Linked DNA regions of Methylibium petroleiphilum PM1. The protein of the gene in region 2 interacts with the protein of the main gene of each other region in a pairwise test. Links are inferred from orthologs where the notes say so. Each region holds a gene or a part of one and is shown on either strand. Other genes may lie near its edges.

What was found. Proteins that work in one complex are often made in the same cells at the same time.
Region 1: the proteins of MPE_RS16610 (region 2) and ndk interact in binary tests that used the Escherichia coli proteins (3 or more experiments, as listed by UniProt). The link is inferred for Methylibium petroleiphilum PM1 from one-to-one orthologs.

The regions. Positions count from the first base shown.
Region 1 is NC_008825.1:2,138,802-2,145,376, reverse strand. What follows is about bases 1,236-4,181. They hold ndk (nucleoside-diphosphate kinase), read left to right. Parts: upstream 1,236-2,468; coding sequence 2,469-2,894; downstream 2,895-4,181. Other genes in these bases: pilW (type IV pilus biogenesis/stability protein PilW), read left to right, coding at 4,123-4,181; rlmN (dual-specificity RNA methyltransferase RlmN), read left to right, coding at 2,942-4,126; MPE_RS10100 (pseudouridine synthase), read left to right, coding at 1,236-2,388. Also shown: SMC-Scp complex subunit ScpB, read left to right, coding at 1-331; more of MPE_RS10100, read left to right, coding at 328-1,235; more of pilW, read left to right, coding at 4,182-4,956; MPE_RS10080 (helix-turn-helix domain-containing protein), read left to right, coding at 4,949-5,863; ispG (flavodoxin-dependent (E)-4-hydroxy-3-methylbut-2-enyl-diphosphate synthase), read left to right, coding at 5,860-6,575. UniProt on the Escherichia coli protein: Major role in the synthesis of nucleoside triphosphates other than ATP. The ATP gamma phosphate is transferred to the NDP beta phosphate via a ping-pong mechanism, using a phosphorylated active-site intermediate.
Region 2 is NC_008825.1:3,496,164-3,503,508, forward strand. The notes cover bases 2,126-4,831. They hold MPE_RS16610 (5-formyltetrahydrofolate cyclo-ligase), read right to left. Parts: upstream 3,932-4,831; coding sequence 3,320-3,931; downstream 2,126-3,319. Other genes in these bases: MPE_RS16600 (polyphosphate kinase 2 family protein), read right to left, coding at 2,126-2,435; MPE_RS16605 (OmpW/AlkL family protein), read left to right, coding at 2,635-3,225; MPE_RS16615 (TfoX/Sxy family protein), read left to right, coding at 4,033-4,431; MPE_RS16620 (DUF2917 domain-containing protein), read right to left, coding at 4,454-4,735. In the rest of the region: MPE_RS16590 (TlyA family RNA methyltransferase), read left to right, coding at 1-731; metF (methylenetetrahydrofolate reductase [NAD(P)H]), read left to right, coding at 728-1,588; more of MPE_RS16600, read right to left, coding at 1,605-2,125; MPE_RS16625 (LysR family transcriptional regulator), read left to right, coding at 4,843-5,808; MPE_RS16630 (lytic transglycosylase domain-containing protein), read left to right, coding at 5,902-7,345. UniProt on the Escherichia coli protein: Involved in the removal of 5-formyltetrahydrofolate.

The DNA.
Region 1 (6,575 bases), 1.4 Mb from region 2 along the record:
CCTCGACGACCTCGGCCTCGCCACGCTCGAGCAGTTGCCCGCCCTCGACGGCGCGCCAGCGGTGACGATGCTCGTCGACGCCTTGCCGGGCCAGGTATCGCTACTCGATGTCGCCATCGATGCGGCCTTGCCGGGGGAGGGCGATCCCGGGCTTCCGCAGCAGGGCCTCGATGCCATTCCGCCGGAGCCGCTCGAGGCTTCGGACGAAGCGGCCTCGGACGACGACGAGGCTGTCGACGCAGCCATCCCCATGGCTGCATCGGAGGCTCTCTCCTCGACCGCAGAACTTCCCACGCCGCCGGCCGACGCCGGCACGGAACCCCAGACATGAATTCGAACGACACTCCGCCCAGCGATACGCAGCCCGATGCCACGCCGCACACCGGCGACGACAGCGCCGCTGCAGCGCCGGTCAAGCGACGCACGCGCAAGGCGGCGACGCCAGCGGCCGCGAGCACGGCAGCCGTGGAGGTGACGGCGGCCGTCGAAGCCGATGCGGACACAGCGGCACCGAAGACCCCGCGGCGGCGCAAGCCCAAGGCCGATGTGGCTGTCGCGGAGTCGTCCGATGCCGTCGCGTCGCCCGTGGCGGCTGATGCGCCGGCGGCGGCCGAGTCCCGACCGGCTCCGATCGAGCGACCTGTACCGGTCTCGGCGCCGGCTGCCGCGGAAGCGGCCGAAGGAACAGCCGCCGACAGCGAACCGACCGAAGTGGCCGGATCCGGCGAATCGGGGGCTGCGGCCGGCGACGAATCGGTCGAGCGCAGCCGTCGTGGCCGCAACCGGCGCCGAGGCCGCAAGGACCGCGCCGGCCGTGAAGGCGGCGAGGCTGCGGGCGCCGATGGCTCGGCCGAGCCCGGCGCCGAACGCCCGCCGCAGGCACCGCGACCGGCGCTCGATCCGGCGCTGGTGGTGGAGCGCTTCGAGGAAGTGCTGTCGGGTGCCTACGACGCCGAGCCACCCGAGCCGGACGATGAGGCCAGCGTCGAGCAGTCGACCAAGCGCGTGCTGCGCCCCGAGCCCGAGGCGCCCAAGCTGCACAAGGTGCTGGCGCAGTCGGGCATCGGTTCGCGCCGCGACATGGAACAGTTCATTCTCGACGGCAAGGTCACGGTCAACGACGAGGTGGCCCATGTGGGCATGCGCATCTCCTACGGCGACCGCATCGCCGTCGACGGCAAGCCGGTGCGTCTGCGCATCCAGCCGGGCCCGGCGCGGCTGCTGGCCTATCACAAGCCGACCGGCGAAGTGGTCACGCTGAACGACCCGGAAGGGCGTCCCACGGTGTTTCGCCGTCTGCCGCGCCTTCAGCAGGGCAAGTGGCAGTCCGTCGGTCGCCTGGATATCAACACCGAGGGCCTGCTGCTGTTCACCAACTCGGGTGAACTGGCGAACCAGCTGATGCATCCCCGCTTCGGCGTCGAGCGCGAGTACGCGGTGCGCGTGCTCGGCAGCCTGAACGAGGAGCAGCGCGCGAAGCTGCTCGAGGGCGTGGAGATCGACGGTCAGACCGCCGGCTTCAAGAGCATCGAGGAGGGCGGTGGCGAAGGCGCGAACCGCTGGTACCGCGTGGTCATCACCGAAGGGCGCAACCGTGAGGTGCGCAAGCTGTTCGACAAGGTCGGCCTGGCCGTGAGCCGTCTGATCCGCATTCGCTACGGCACTGTGGTGCTGCCGCGCGGCCTCAAGCGCGGCGTCTGGGTCGAGCTCGACGACCAGGACCTGCGCGCGATCCGCCAGCTGGCCAGCGGCAACCGTGGCGCAGCGGCGCAAAGCGAGTCGCGCGACGCTCAGGGCAACCGCGAACAACGGCGCAACAACGGTCGCAACGGCAAGCCCGAGCGCAACGCGCGCGGGCCGCAGCAGGGCGGGGCCCGCGCGCAGGGCCAGGGCGGCGGCGAGCGCGGCCCGCGCCGCGAGCCGCGTGAATCGCGGTTCGGCGAGGCCGCACCCGACACCGACGGCGCTGGAGAGGAAGACTTCGGCCGCATCCCCAATCCGCTGGAGCAGACCTTCGACCGTCGCTTTGCGAAGGGCCCGCGCCGCGGCGCAGCCCAGGGCTTCGGGCATGGTGGCTCGCAGTCGGATCACGACGCCGGCGGCCCGCCCGGAACCATTCCGAATCCGCTGGAACAGACCTTCGACAAGCGCTTCGTCAAGGGCTCTCAGCGCATCAATGCCGGCTTCGGCCGGCACGATGCGCACCAGCCCGAGCCGGGCGCCAGGAAGGGCGGGCCGAAGCAGCCCGATCCGATGCAGACCTCGGTGGGCTACATCGGCGCCGATGCCTACTTCAACAAGGCCGGCGGCAAGCGGGGCGGTGGGGGTGGGCGCGGAGGCCAGGGGGGTCGTGGGGGCGGCGGTGGGGGCCGCGGACCGCGCCGCTGAGGCTGCGAGCGACATCGAGGCGCCGACCTCAAGCGCTACAATTCAAGGTTCTGCTAAATCATTGATTCCGGAGAATAAATATGGCGATCGAACGCACCTTGTCCATCATCAAGCCTGACGCCGTTGCCAAGAACGTGATCGGTCAGATCTATGCCCGTTTCGAGGGCGCGGGCCTGAAGATCGTGGCGGCCAAGCTGGTTCACCTGTCGCGCGGCGAGGCCGAGCAGTTCTACGCCGTGCACAAGGCCCGGCCTTTCTTCAAGGACCTGGTCGAGTTCATGATCTCGGGCCCGGTGATGATCCAGGCGCTGGAAGGCGAGGGCGCGATCGCCAAGAACCGCGAGCTGATGGGCGCGACGGACCCGAAGAAGGCCGAGAAGGGCACCATCCGTGCCGACTTCGCCGACAGCATCGACGCCAATGCCGTGCACGGCTCGGACGCGCCGGAGACCGCCGCGGTCGAGGTGGCGTTCTTCTTCCCGGGCATGAACGTCTACAGCCGCTGAACGACTGCGGGGCGCCTGGCGCCCCGACGGTCCGATCGGTGCATGCCATGACTGCGGCCAACCTGCTCGAATTCGATCTCGACGCGCTGGCCGCTTTCTGCGAGCAGCTCGGCGAGAAGCGTTTTCGCGCCACTCAGCTGTTCCGCTGGATCCACCAGAAGGGCCAGAGCGACTTCGCTCAGATGTCCGATCTGGCGAAGTCGCTGCGCGAGAAGCTGGCGGGGCGGGCGGTGGTCCGGCCACTCGCAGTGCTGAGCGAGCACGTGTCGGCCGACGGCACGGTCAAGTGGCTGTTCGACGTCGGCGGCGGCAATGCCGTCGAGACGGTGTTCATCCCCGAGAACGATCGCGGCACGTTGTGCATCTCGTCGCAGGCCGGTTGCGCGGTCGGTTGCCGCTTCTGCTCGACCGGTCACCAGGGCTTCAGTCGCAACCTGTCGACCGGCGAGATCGTTGCCCAGCTCTGGCATGCCGAGCACCAGCTGCGCGCACGGCTGGGCACGACCGAGCGCGTCATCAGCAACGTCGTGATGATGGGCATGGGTGAGCCGCTGCAGAACTACGCCGCGCTGTTGCCGGCGCTGCGCGTGATGCTCGACGATCACGGCTACGGCCTGTCGCGTCGCCGTGTCACGGTATCGACCTCCGGTGTGGTGCCGATGATCGACCGCCTGCGCGAGGACTGTCCGGTGGCTCTGGCAGTGTCGCTGCATGCGCCGACCGACGCGCTGCGCGACGATCTCGTGCCGCTCAACCGCAAGTACCCGATCGCAGAGCTGCTCGAGGCCTGCCAGCGCTACCTCGAGGCGGCGCCGCGCGACTTCATCACCTTCGAGTACTGCATGCTCGACGGCGTCAACGACAGTGAGGCGCAGGCGCGCGAACTGTTGCGCCTGGTGGGCGAACGCGGGCCGGTGGGGCGCGTGCCCTGCAAGATCAACCTCATCCCGTTCAACCCGTTCCCGGCCTCGGGGCTGACGCGTTCGTCAGTGGCGCGCGTGCAGGCCTTCGCGCAGCTGCTGGTCGACGGGGGTCTGGTCACCACGGTGCGACGGACTCGCGGCGATGACATCGACGCCGCCTGCGGCCAACTGGCCGGCGAGGTACAGGACCGCACCAATGCGCAGGCACGGATGCGGCGTGCGCCGATCGCCATCCGGCCGATCGACAGCGCGGTGCAGCGCCGGGCCGACGCTGCACCATCAGGTTCAGCCACGGAGACGACACGATGATGCGGGACGGATGGGTGAGGGACGCGATGCGAGGACTGCTGCTGGCGACGCTGTTGTGTGGCGCGGTCTGGAGCGTTGCCCAGGCGCAGGGCCGGCCCAACGACTTCGGCCGCAGCAGTTCCACCGCCGGTGCCGGCACGGACGAGGAGTCCGACTCGGCGAAGCGCGCGCGCATCCGCCTCGACCTTGCGGGGGCCTATTTCTCCGAGGGGCGTTTCGACAATGCCCTGTCGGAGGTGAAGCTGGCGCTGGCCGCCGACCCCAATCTGCCGCAGGCGCTGAACCTGCAAGGCCTGGTACTGGCCGCGCTGGGCGAGGAGCAGAAGGCCGAGGACAGTTTCAAGCGCGCACTGCAGCTGGCATCCACCGACGGCGACGTGATGCACAACTACGGCTGGTTCCTGTGCCAGCGTGGCCGCTACCCGGAGGCGGGAAAGCTGTTCGAGCGCGCCGTGGCGACGCCGCAGTACCGCACCCCGAACCGGACTTTCCTGGTGCAGGGGATCTGCGAGGCACGCGCCGGCCAGCTGGACCTGGCCGAGCTGACGCTCAAGCGCGCCTACGAACTCGAGCCGGCCAACCCGGCGATCGCGATGAACCTGGCCGACGTGCTGTACCGACGTGGCGAGTACGAGCGGGCGCGCTTCTACGTGCGCCGCGTCAACAACAACGCCGAGTTGCGCAGCGCCGAGACGCTGTGGCTCGCCGCCCGCATCGAGAACCGCCTGGCCAATCCGCAGGGCGTTCGCGATCTGGGCAACCAGCTGCGTGCGAGCTACCCCACGTCGCGCGAGGCGGCGTCGTTCGAGCGGGGGATGTTCGATGAGTGAGGGGACGGTCGACGCCGGCCCGCCGGCCACGACGGCCGGGAAGCTGCTGCGCGCGGCGCGCGAATCGCAAGGGATGCACCTCGCGGTGCTCGCAGCCTCGCTGAAGGTCTCGCCGCAGAAGCTGGAGGCGATCGAGAACGACCACCCAGAACAGCTGCCCGATGCCACTTTCGCGCGTGCGCTGGCGCAGAGCATGTGCCGCGCACTGAAAATCGATGCCGAGCCGGTGCTGTCGCTCCTGCCTACGGCCGCGTCGGCCGGCCGGGGGCTCGATCACGTGGCGCGGGGCCTCAACCAGCCCTTCCACGATCGCGGCGTGCCGAGCGACGGTGACGAGTGGCAGCGCTTCCTCAGCCCACCGCTGATCGCGGCCGCCGTCCTGGTGCTGGCAGCGGTGGCCGTCTACCTGCTGCCCGTGGGCTGGGTGGGTCGGCTGCTGCCGACCGATCCAAGCGCCTCGGCAGTCCCGGAGATCGCCGCCAGCAACCCGATCGATACAGGCGTTGCCGTGTCCTCGACGACGTCGATCGCGCCCGAGTCGGCATCGCCCGCGCTGGCGGGAGCGTCGGCCGTCGGGTCGTCCGAGGCCGAGGCTGCAGCACCCGGTTCGGCCGTGATCGACACGGTGTTCTCGGCCCCGGTCGGCACCGCAGCCTCGGCATCCGCGGCCGGCGGCCTGCTGACCATGCGGGCGGTGGCGGAATCCTGGGTCGAGGTGCGTGATGCGAAGGGGCAGGTGCTGCTGTCGCGCACGCTGGCGGCCGGCGAGGCGGCGGGTCTGGACGGCCCGCTCCCGCTGCGCGTGACCGTGGGAAATGCCGAAGCCACCCAGATCGTTTTCCGCGGCCAGCCGGTCGCATTGAGCGAGTCGACGCGCGACAACGTCGCGCGCTTGGAGCTGAAATGAACAGGCCAGTAGCGTCCACAGGGACCCGCAGTGACGCCGAAGCGATCGACGTGGCGCAGCCTGCCGCGCGCCGTTCGCTGCAGGCGCGTGTCGTCTGGGGCAGCAATGTCGTGACGGTCGGTGGCGACGCCCCGGTGCGCGTGCAGTCCATGACCAACACCGACACGGTGAATGCGATCGAGACTGCGATCCAGGTCAAGGAGCTGGCGTTGGCGGGCTCGGAGTTGGTGCGCATCACGGTCAACACGCCGGAGGCGGCGCAGGCCGTGCCGCACGTGCGCGAGCAGCTAGACCGCATGGGCATCTCGGTGCCGCTGATCGGCGATTTCCACTACAACGGCCACCGCCTGCTGACCGAGTTCCCGGACTGCGCGGCCGCGCTGTCGAAGTACCGCATCAATCCCGGCAACGTGGGCAAGGGCGACAAGCGCGACCGGCAGTTCGCGATGATGATCGAGGCCGCGATGCGCCACGACAAGCCTGTGCGTATCGGCGTCAACTGGGGCAGCCTCGATCAGGAACTGCTGGCGGCTTTGATGGACGAGAACGCCGCCCGCGCCCGGCCCTGGGACGCGAAGCAGGTGATGTACCACGCGCTGATCAGCTCGGCGCTGCAGTCGGCCGCATATGCGCGCGAGCTGGGCATGGACCCGTCCCAGATCCTCATCAGCTGCAAGGTCAGCGGCGTGCAGGACCTCGTGAGCGTCTACCG
Region 2 (7,345 bases):
CGGCGGCGCAGCGGTTGATCGACCGTGGCGCGGTCGAGCGGCGCGCGGCGGTCGACTGGGTGCGGCTGCGCAAATCCGGCGAGGACCTGCCGGAGGCCACCGAGCTGCGCATCACCGACGACGCCGAACTGCGCTGGGTGTCGCGCGCCGGGCTCAAGCTCGACGGCGCGCTGGCGCAGTGCGGCCTGGCGGTGACCGGCGTGACCGCGCTCGACGTCGGCCAGAGCACCGGCGGCTTCACCGAGGTGCTGCTGGCGCACGGCGCGGCGCACGTGGTGGGCGTCGATGTCGGTCGCGGCCAGCTGCATCCCTCGCTGCGCGGGCATGCGCAGGTCACCGTCCTCGAAGGCATCAACGCCCGCGGCCTGACGCGCGAGGCGCTGGGCGCGGCCATGCCGGCCGGCGGCTTCGGCCTGGTCGTCGCCGACCTGAGCTTCATCCCGCTGACCACCGTGCTGCCGGCACTGGTGCCGCTGCTCGCGGCCGACGGCCACCTGCTCGCGCTGGTCAAGCCGCAGTTCGAGCTGCAGCCCAAGGACATCGGCAAGGGCGGTCTGGTGAAGAGCGCCGCCTCCTACGCCGAGGTGCAGCGCAAGTTGCGGGCCACCTGCGGCGAACTGGGCCTGGACGTGACGGCGTGGCTGGACAGCGTGGTTGCCGGCGGCGACGGGAACCGCGAATTTTTCATCTGTGCCGTGCCCGCGGGCCGGCCGCTGGAGTCAGACACATGAGCGACACACCCTCCCTGAGGCTGCCGGTGCCGGTGAGCTTCGAGTTCTTCCCGCCCAACACCGAGGCCGGCAGCGAGAAGCTGAAGACCGTGGTGCGCGAGCTGGGCAGCGCGGCCCCCGAGTTCTTCAGCGTGACCTACGGTGCCGGCGGCTCGACGCGGGATCGCACGCTGTCGACGGTGCGCGACATTGCCGCGCTGGGCTTCGAGGCGGCGCCGCACCTGTCGTGCGTCGGCTCGACGCGCGTCGGCATCGCCGAGATCCTGGGCACCTACCGCGCGCAAAACATCCGCCGCCTGGTCGCGCTGCGCGGCGACCTGCCGAGCGGCACCGCGACGGCCGGCGAGTTCCGCTACGCGAACGAGCTGATCGCCTTCGTGCGCGAGACCCAGGGAACCGACCTGCGCATCGAGGTGGCCGCCTACCCCGAGTACCACCCTCAGCAGCGCTATGCGCGGCGCGACCTGCAGCACTTCGCCAACAAGATGAAGGCCGGCGCCGACGCGGCGATCACGCAGTTCTTCTACAACCCCGACGCCTACTTCCATTTCCTCGACGAGGTGCGCGCGCTGGGTGTCGACGCGCCGATCGTGCCGGGCATCATGCCGTTCCACAACTACGCGCGCATCGCGCAGTTCGCGATGCGCGACGGCATCGAGATCCCGCGCTGGGTGGCCCTGAAGATGGAGGGCTACATGGACGACGCCGCGTCGATCCGCGCCTTCGGCATCGAGGTGGTGTCGCGGCTGTGCGAGCGGCTGATCGCCGGCGGCGCACCGGCCATCCACTTCTACACGCTCAACCAGTCGGCGCTGACGCTGGAGGTCTGCCGCCGGCTCGCGTCGGCGCGCGCTTGATACGCGCGCGACGCGCTCAGACCACGCGCACCGCCGCCGGGTCGAAGTCGGGCTTCGGCGGCTTGAGCTTCATGCCGGCCAGCGCCTGCGCGACCAGCGTCGCGATCATCAGGTTGCGGTTGCTCTTGCTGTCGGCCGGCACCACGTGCCAGGGCGCGCAGGCGGTCGAGGTGGCCGCCAGCGCGGTCTCGTAGGCGGCCAGGTAGGCCTTCCACTTCTCGCGCGTCTCGAGGTCGCCGACCTGGAATTTCCAGCGCTTGGCGGGGTCGTCCAGACGCGCCTGCAGCCGTTCGCGCTGCTCGTCCTTCGAGATGTGCAGGAAGCACTTGACGATGGTCGTGCCGCTGTCGTGCAGCAGGCGCTCGAAGGCATTGATGTGGGCCAGCCGACGCTGGCGCTCGGCGGCGTCGATCCAGCCTTCGACGAAGGGCACCAGCACGTCTTCGTAATGGCTGCGATTGAACACCACCACCTCGCCGGCCCGCGGTGCCACCGCATGCACGCGCCACAGGAAGTCGTGCGCGCGCTCCACCTCGGTGGGCGCCTTGAAGGCCGCCACGCGCACGCCGAGCGGGCTGCACTGGCGGAACACAGAGCGCGCGGTGCCGTCCTTGCCCGAAGTGTCCATGCCCTGCAGCACCAGCAGCAGCTTGGGTGGCCGGCCGGCACTGCCGTTGGCGTAGAGCAGGTCCTGCAGGCGGTCGATCTCGATCGCCAGTTCGGCGAGCCGCGCATCGTCGGCCTCGCGGCTGCTGCTGGCGGCCGGCCGCGCGCCGGGGTCGATGTCCTTGAGCCGCAGCTTGCGGCCGACGCGGTAGGTCTTCAGGTAGGCGGTCGAGCGGGCCATCGCGACTCCTGGGAAGGCGGTGCGGCGACTGTAGCGCCGCGTGCACACCGCGACGCGCGAGGTTGATCTGCCTCAGAAAGCCGCGGCGGCTCCAACGCTGCGCGACCGCGCGCTTGAGCCAACGCAAGCCGCGGCGTCCCGCCACGCACTGCAATGCACGGGCGGGAAGCTCCCCGTGCATTCCGGAGTGAAGCTCATCATGAAGAAGAAGATCCTCGCCGCCCTCGCCCTCGCCGCCCTCGGTGGCGCCGCGACCGCCGCGCCGACCGGCGGCGACTGGCTGGTGCGCGTGCGCGCGCTGCACCTCGACCCGGCCAACAAGGACAGCACTGGCGTCGGCCTGGCCATCGACAGCAAGACCTTCCCCGAACTCGACATCAGCTACTTCTTCACGCCGAACTGGGCCGCCGAACTGGTGCTGACCTATCCGCAGAAGCAGGACGTGAGTGCCTCCGGCACGCGCATCGGCAGCCTCAAGCACCTGCCCCCGACGCTGTCACTGCAGTACCACTTCCTGCCCGGCGCGGCGGTCCAGCCCTACCTCGGCGCGGGCATCAACTACACGCGCTTCTCGTCGGTCGACCTACCGGCGCCGTTCAGCATCGAGAAGAACAGCGTGGGCCTGGCGGTGGGTGCCGGCGTGGACGTGCCGCTCGGCGACCGGCTGGTGCTGAACGTGGACGTGAAGAAGGTGCAGATCCGCACCGACGTGTCGGCCGCAGGGGTGAAGGCGGGGACCTTCAAGGTCGACCCGGTGCTGTTCGGCGTGGGGCTCGGCTGGCGGTTCTGAGCACCCCCAGGGCTGGTCTGCACCCAGCCCGCCCCCCCGCGGGGGCCAGGGAAACTTGGGGCGGCCCGGCGTTTCCTTGAGAGGCGGCGCGCGATCAGTCCTCGCGCGACCAGGCGACACCGTCCTCGGTGAGCATGGCGTCGAGCGGGATGTCGTGCGGCTCACCCTCGAGCCAGTCGATGTAGCCGTGCCGGTAGCCGATGCCGACGGTGAATGGCCGCGGCTCCAGTGCCGCCAGCGTGCGGTCGTAGAAGCCGCCGCCGTAGCCGAGCCGCAGGCCCTTCGGGCCGAAGCCGACGCAGGGCACCAGCAACAACGTCGGCATCACGAGGTCGGTGCCCTTGGGCTTCGGGATGTCGTAGGCATCCTCCTCCATCGGGCAGCCGGGGTACCACTGGTGGAAGCGCAGTTGCTTGGTCTGGCGGTTCATCACCGGCAGGCCGATCCGGCGCGGCGGACCCTCGCCGGTGCCGTGTCCGGCGCCCTCGGTCCAGCGGTGCAGCGACGGCAGGGGATCGAACTCGCCCTTGATGGCCCAGTAGGCGCCGATCGTGACGTCCTCCCGCTGCGTGAGCCACACCCGCAGCACGCCCTGCAACTGTTCGGCGCGCTCCAGGCGATCGGTCAGGCTCTGCCGCTCGGCCTGCAGCATGCGACGCAGTTGCGCCTTGTCCGGCCGGCTCATCGGGTCGTAGGGCAGGGTCATGGGCGGGTCCGTGGCGGGCTGGCGCGGCGTGTCATCGAGGCAGCCCGGATTTTGCCCCGCAGGATGGCCTGCGCCTCAAGGTCGCTGCCTACACTGTGGCAATGACCCCACCCCGCGACGAATTTGCGGCGCACTGCGTCGAGTTGCTGTCCTCCGTGGGACCGGCGCATGCGAAGCGCATGTTCGGCGGCCACGGCCTCTACCTCGACGGGCTGATGATCGGCCTGATCGCCGCCGATCAGCTCTACCTCAAGACCGACGCGCAGACGCTGCCGCAGTGGCGAGACGCCGGCGGGCGAGCCTTCGTCTACGAAAGTTCACGCGACGGCGTGGTGCGGACCGCCACCATGAGTTACTGGACGCCGCCCGACGAGGCGACCGAGTCACCCGATGCGCTGCGGCCCTGGGCCCGGCTGGCGCTGGAGGCGGCGTTGCGCGCCCAGGCGGCGAGGGTCCGCAAGCCCGCTGCCGCACCACGCCGCCGCAAGCCGGCCAGGTAGGCGGGCGCGTTCGCCAGAGGCCTCAGGCCGCCGGCTCTTCCAGCACCTCGAAACTGGCCACTGACCAACCCTCGGCCAGCACCTCGGTGCCGGCCGGCAGTCGCAGGCTCTGGCCGGCCGCGAGCCACCAGTCTTCCGGGATCTGCCCGCCGAGGCGGCCCTCGGCGGTCACCCAGAGCCGGCCTTCGCGCAGCCGCAGCCAGCGGGTGTTGCGGGCCGCCTGCAGGCGCAGCGTCTGGCCTCGGACCAGCCGCCAGACGGGGTCGACCCGGCCCATCGATTCTTGCGATTGCTGCATGCTCATGTCGCGCTCCATCGGACCCTGCATTGGTGGTTCCATGCGTCATATCATCGTGAAGAACCAGCCCACGATCCAATGAGATCGCGGCCCCTCATTGATAACATACACGCATGAATACCTCACGCCAGCGCCCGCTCGCCGTCGGTCCGATCCGCGCCTTCGAGGCGGTGGCGCGCCACCTCAGCTTCCGTGCCGCGGCCGAGGAGTTGCACCTCACGCAGCCGGCCATCAGCCGCCAGATCCAGTCGCTGGAGGACGAGGTCGGCAGCTCGCTGTTCACACGCGGCACGCGCAGCGTCGCCCTCACCGGCGACGGTGTCGCGCTGCTCGCCGCGGTGACGCCGGCGCTGGAGCGGCTCGATGCCGGCGTGCGCCAGATCCGCAGCGCGCGCGGCCGGCGCGGCGTGAACCTCAACACCTTTCCGTCGTTCGCCTCGCTGTGGCTGCTGCCGCGCATCGAGGCCTACCAGCGCGACCACCCCGACCTCGACATCCGCATCGACGCCAACGACCGGCTGGCCGACCTGGACGACCCCGAGGTCGAGATCGTGATCCGCTACTGCAGCGCGCAGCGTGCCCCGGCCGGCGCCGTGCGGCTGTTCGGCGAGACGCTGACGCCGGTAGCGAGCCCGCGCCTGCTGGAGCAGGCCGCGAGCAGCGCCGCGCCGCCGCTGCGCACACCGGCCGATTTGGCGCTGCACACGCTGCTGGAGGAAGACAGCCTGCAGGCGAGCACCCAGTTCGTCAGCTGGCGGCACTGGCTGGCGGTGCAGGCCCTGCCCGCGCTGGAGCCGCGACGCTGGATCTACCTGAACTTCACCTACCAGCAGGTGCAGGCTGCGCTGGCCGGCCAGGGCATCGCGCTGGCCCGGCTGGCGCTGGTCGACGAATCGCTGGCGCGCGGCGAGCTGGTGGAACCCTTCGGGCCGGCCTTCCGCACCCGCAGCCCCTACAGCTACTGGCTGATCATCGCCGGCAGCAAGCGCGACCGTGCGGAGGTCCAACGCTTCGCGAGCTGGGTGCAGGCGCAGGGCGCGTCGACGCGCCAGGCCATCGGCGAGACCGAGTTCGATTGACCCTGCGCTCGGCAGCATGTCAGATGCACGCGCCCGGTGACTGCGTAAAATTCGAGCGGAACCGAAGCCCATCGTGACGGCTCCCTCCGTGGCATGACCCTGCAGACCCCGACACCCCTCCGCTGCCACATCCTGCTCCGCGCGGTCGCACTTGCCGCGATCACCGGGGCCCTGGCCTTGCCCTCCGCGCCGGTCGCCGCGCAGACCACCAACGACACGGTTCTCGAAGCCCGCGAGGCGCTGCGCAAGCGCGACAAGCCGCGCCTGGCGGCCACGCGTGCGGCGGCACTGGCCGCGAACCACCCGCTCGCGATGTGGCCCGACTACTGGGAGCTCGGCAACCGCCTCGCCGATGCACAGCAGGACGAACTGAATGCCTTCTATGCGCGCTGGCCGGGCACCTATGTCGAGGACCGGCTGCGCAACGACTGGCTGCTCGAGCTGGGCCGCCGTCGCGACTGGGGCAACTTCCGCGCGGAATACCCGCGCTTCAAGCTCGACGACGATCGCGAGGTGCGCTGCTACGCGCTGCTGACGCGGCACCTCGATGGCCAGGACGTGACGGACGACGCCCGCGCCGCCTGGTTCGCGCAACGCGATGCCGACGACGGCTGCGCGCTGCTGGCCAGCACGCTGTTCGATGCCAAGCGGATCGGCCGCGACGACGTCTGGCGCAAGACGCGGCTGGCGGTCGAGGCCAACCGCCCCCGCATGGCCCGCCAGGCCGCCGCGCTGCTGGGCGACGACATGGCCAATGCGGTCAGCGAACTGAACGACAACCCGCAGCGCTACCTGACGCGCAAGGCCGCGACGCAGGGCCGCGGTGCCAGCGAGCTGACCGCGCTGGCGCTGATCCGCAGCGCCGCGAACGACCCCGACGTGGCGGCCACCGCGATGAACGATCGCTGGGCCGCGCGGCTGCCGGCCGACCTGTCCGCGTGGGTGTGGGCCAGCATCGGCAAGCAGGCGGCACTCAAGCTCAGCAACAGCGCCTCCGACCACTTCCAGCGTGCCGAGCTGACACGCACCGGCAACGTCGACGTGGCGCTGCCCGACGACACGCTGGCCTGGAAGCTGCGCGCCGCGCTGCGCGCCAACAACGGCGCGGGCCGCTGGCAGCAGGTGATGCAGGCGGTCACCGCGATGAGCAGCAGCGAGCAGCGCGAACCCGCGTGGATCTACTGGAAGGCACGCGCGCTGCAGGCGCTGGCCGGCAGCAGCCAGGACGGCGTCGCGCTGGGTGCGCAGGCGCGCGAGCTGCTCGCGTCGATCGCGAGTCCGCTGCACTTCTACGGCAAGCTGGCCATGGAAGACCTCGGGCAACCGCTGGTCCTGCCCGCCGCACCGGCACCGCTCACGCCCGAGGAGCGCAACGCCGCGGCCCAGCACCCCGGCCTGAAGCGCGCGCTGCTGCTGATCGAGCTCGACCTGCGCAGCGAAGGCGTGCGCGAATGGAACTTCTCGCTGTTCGGCATGGGCGAGCGCGAGCTGCTGGCCGCTGCCCAGCTGGCCTGCGAGCGCCAGGTGTGGGACCGCT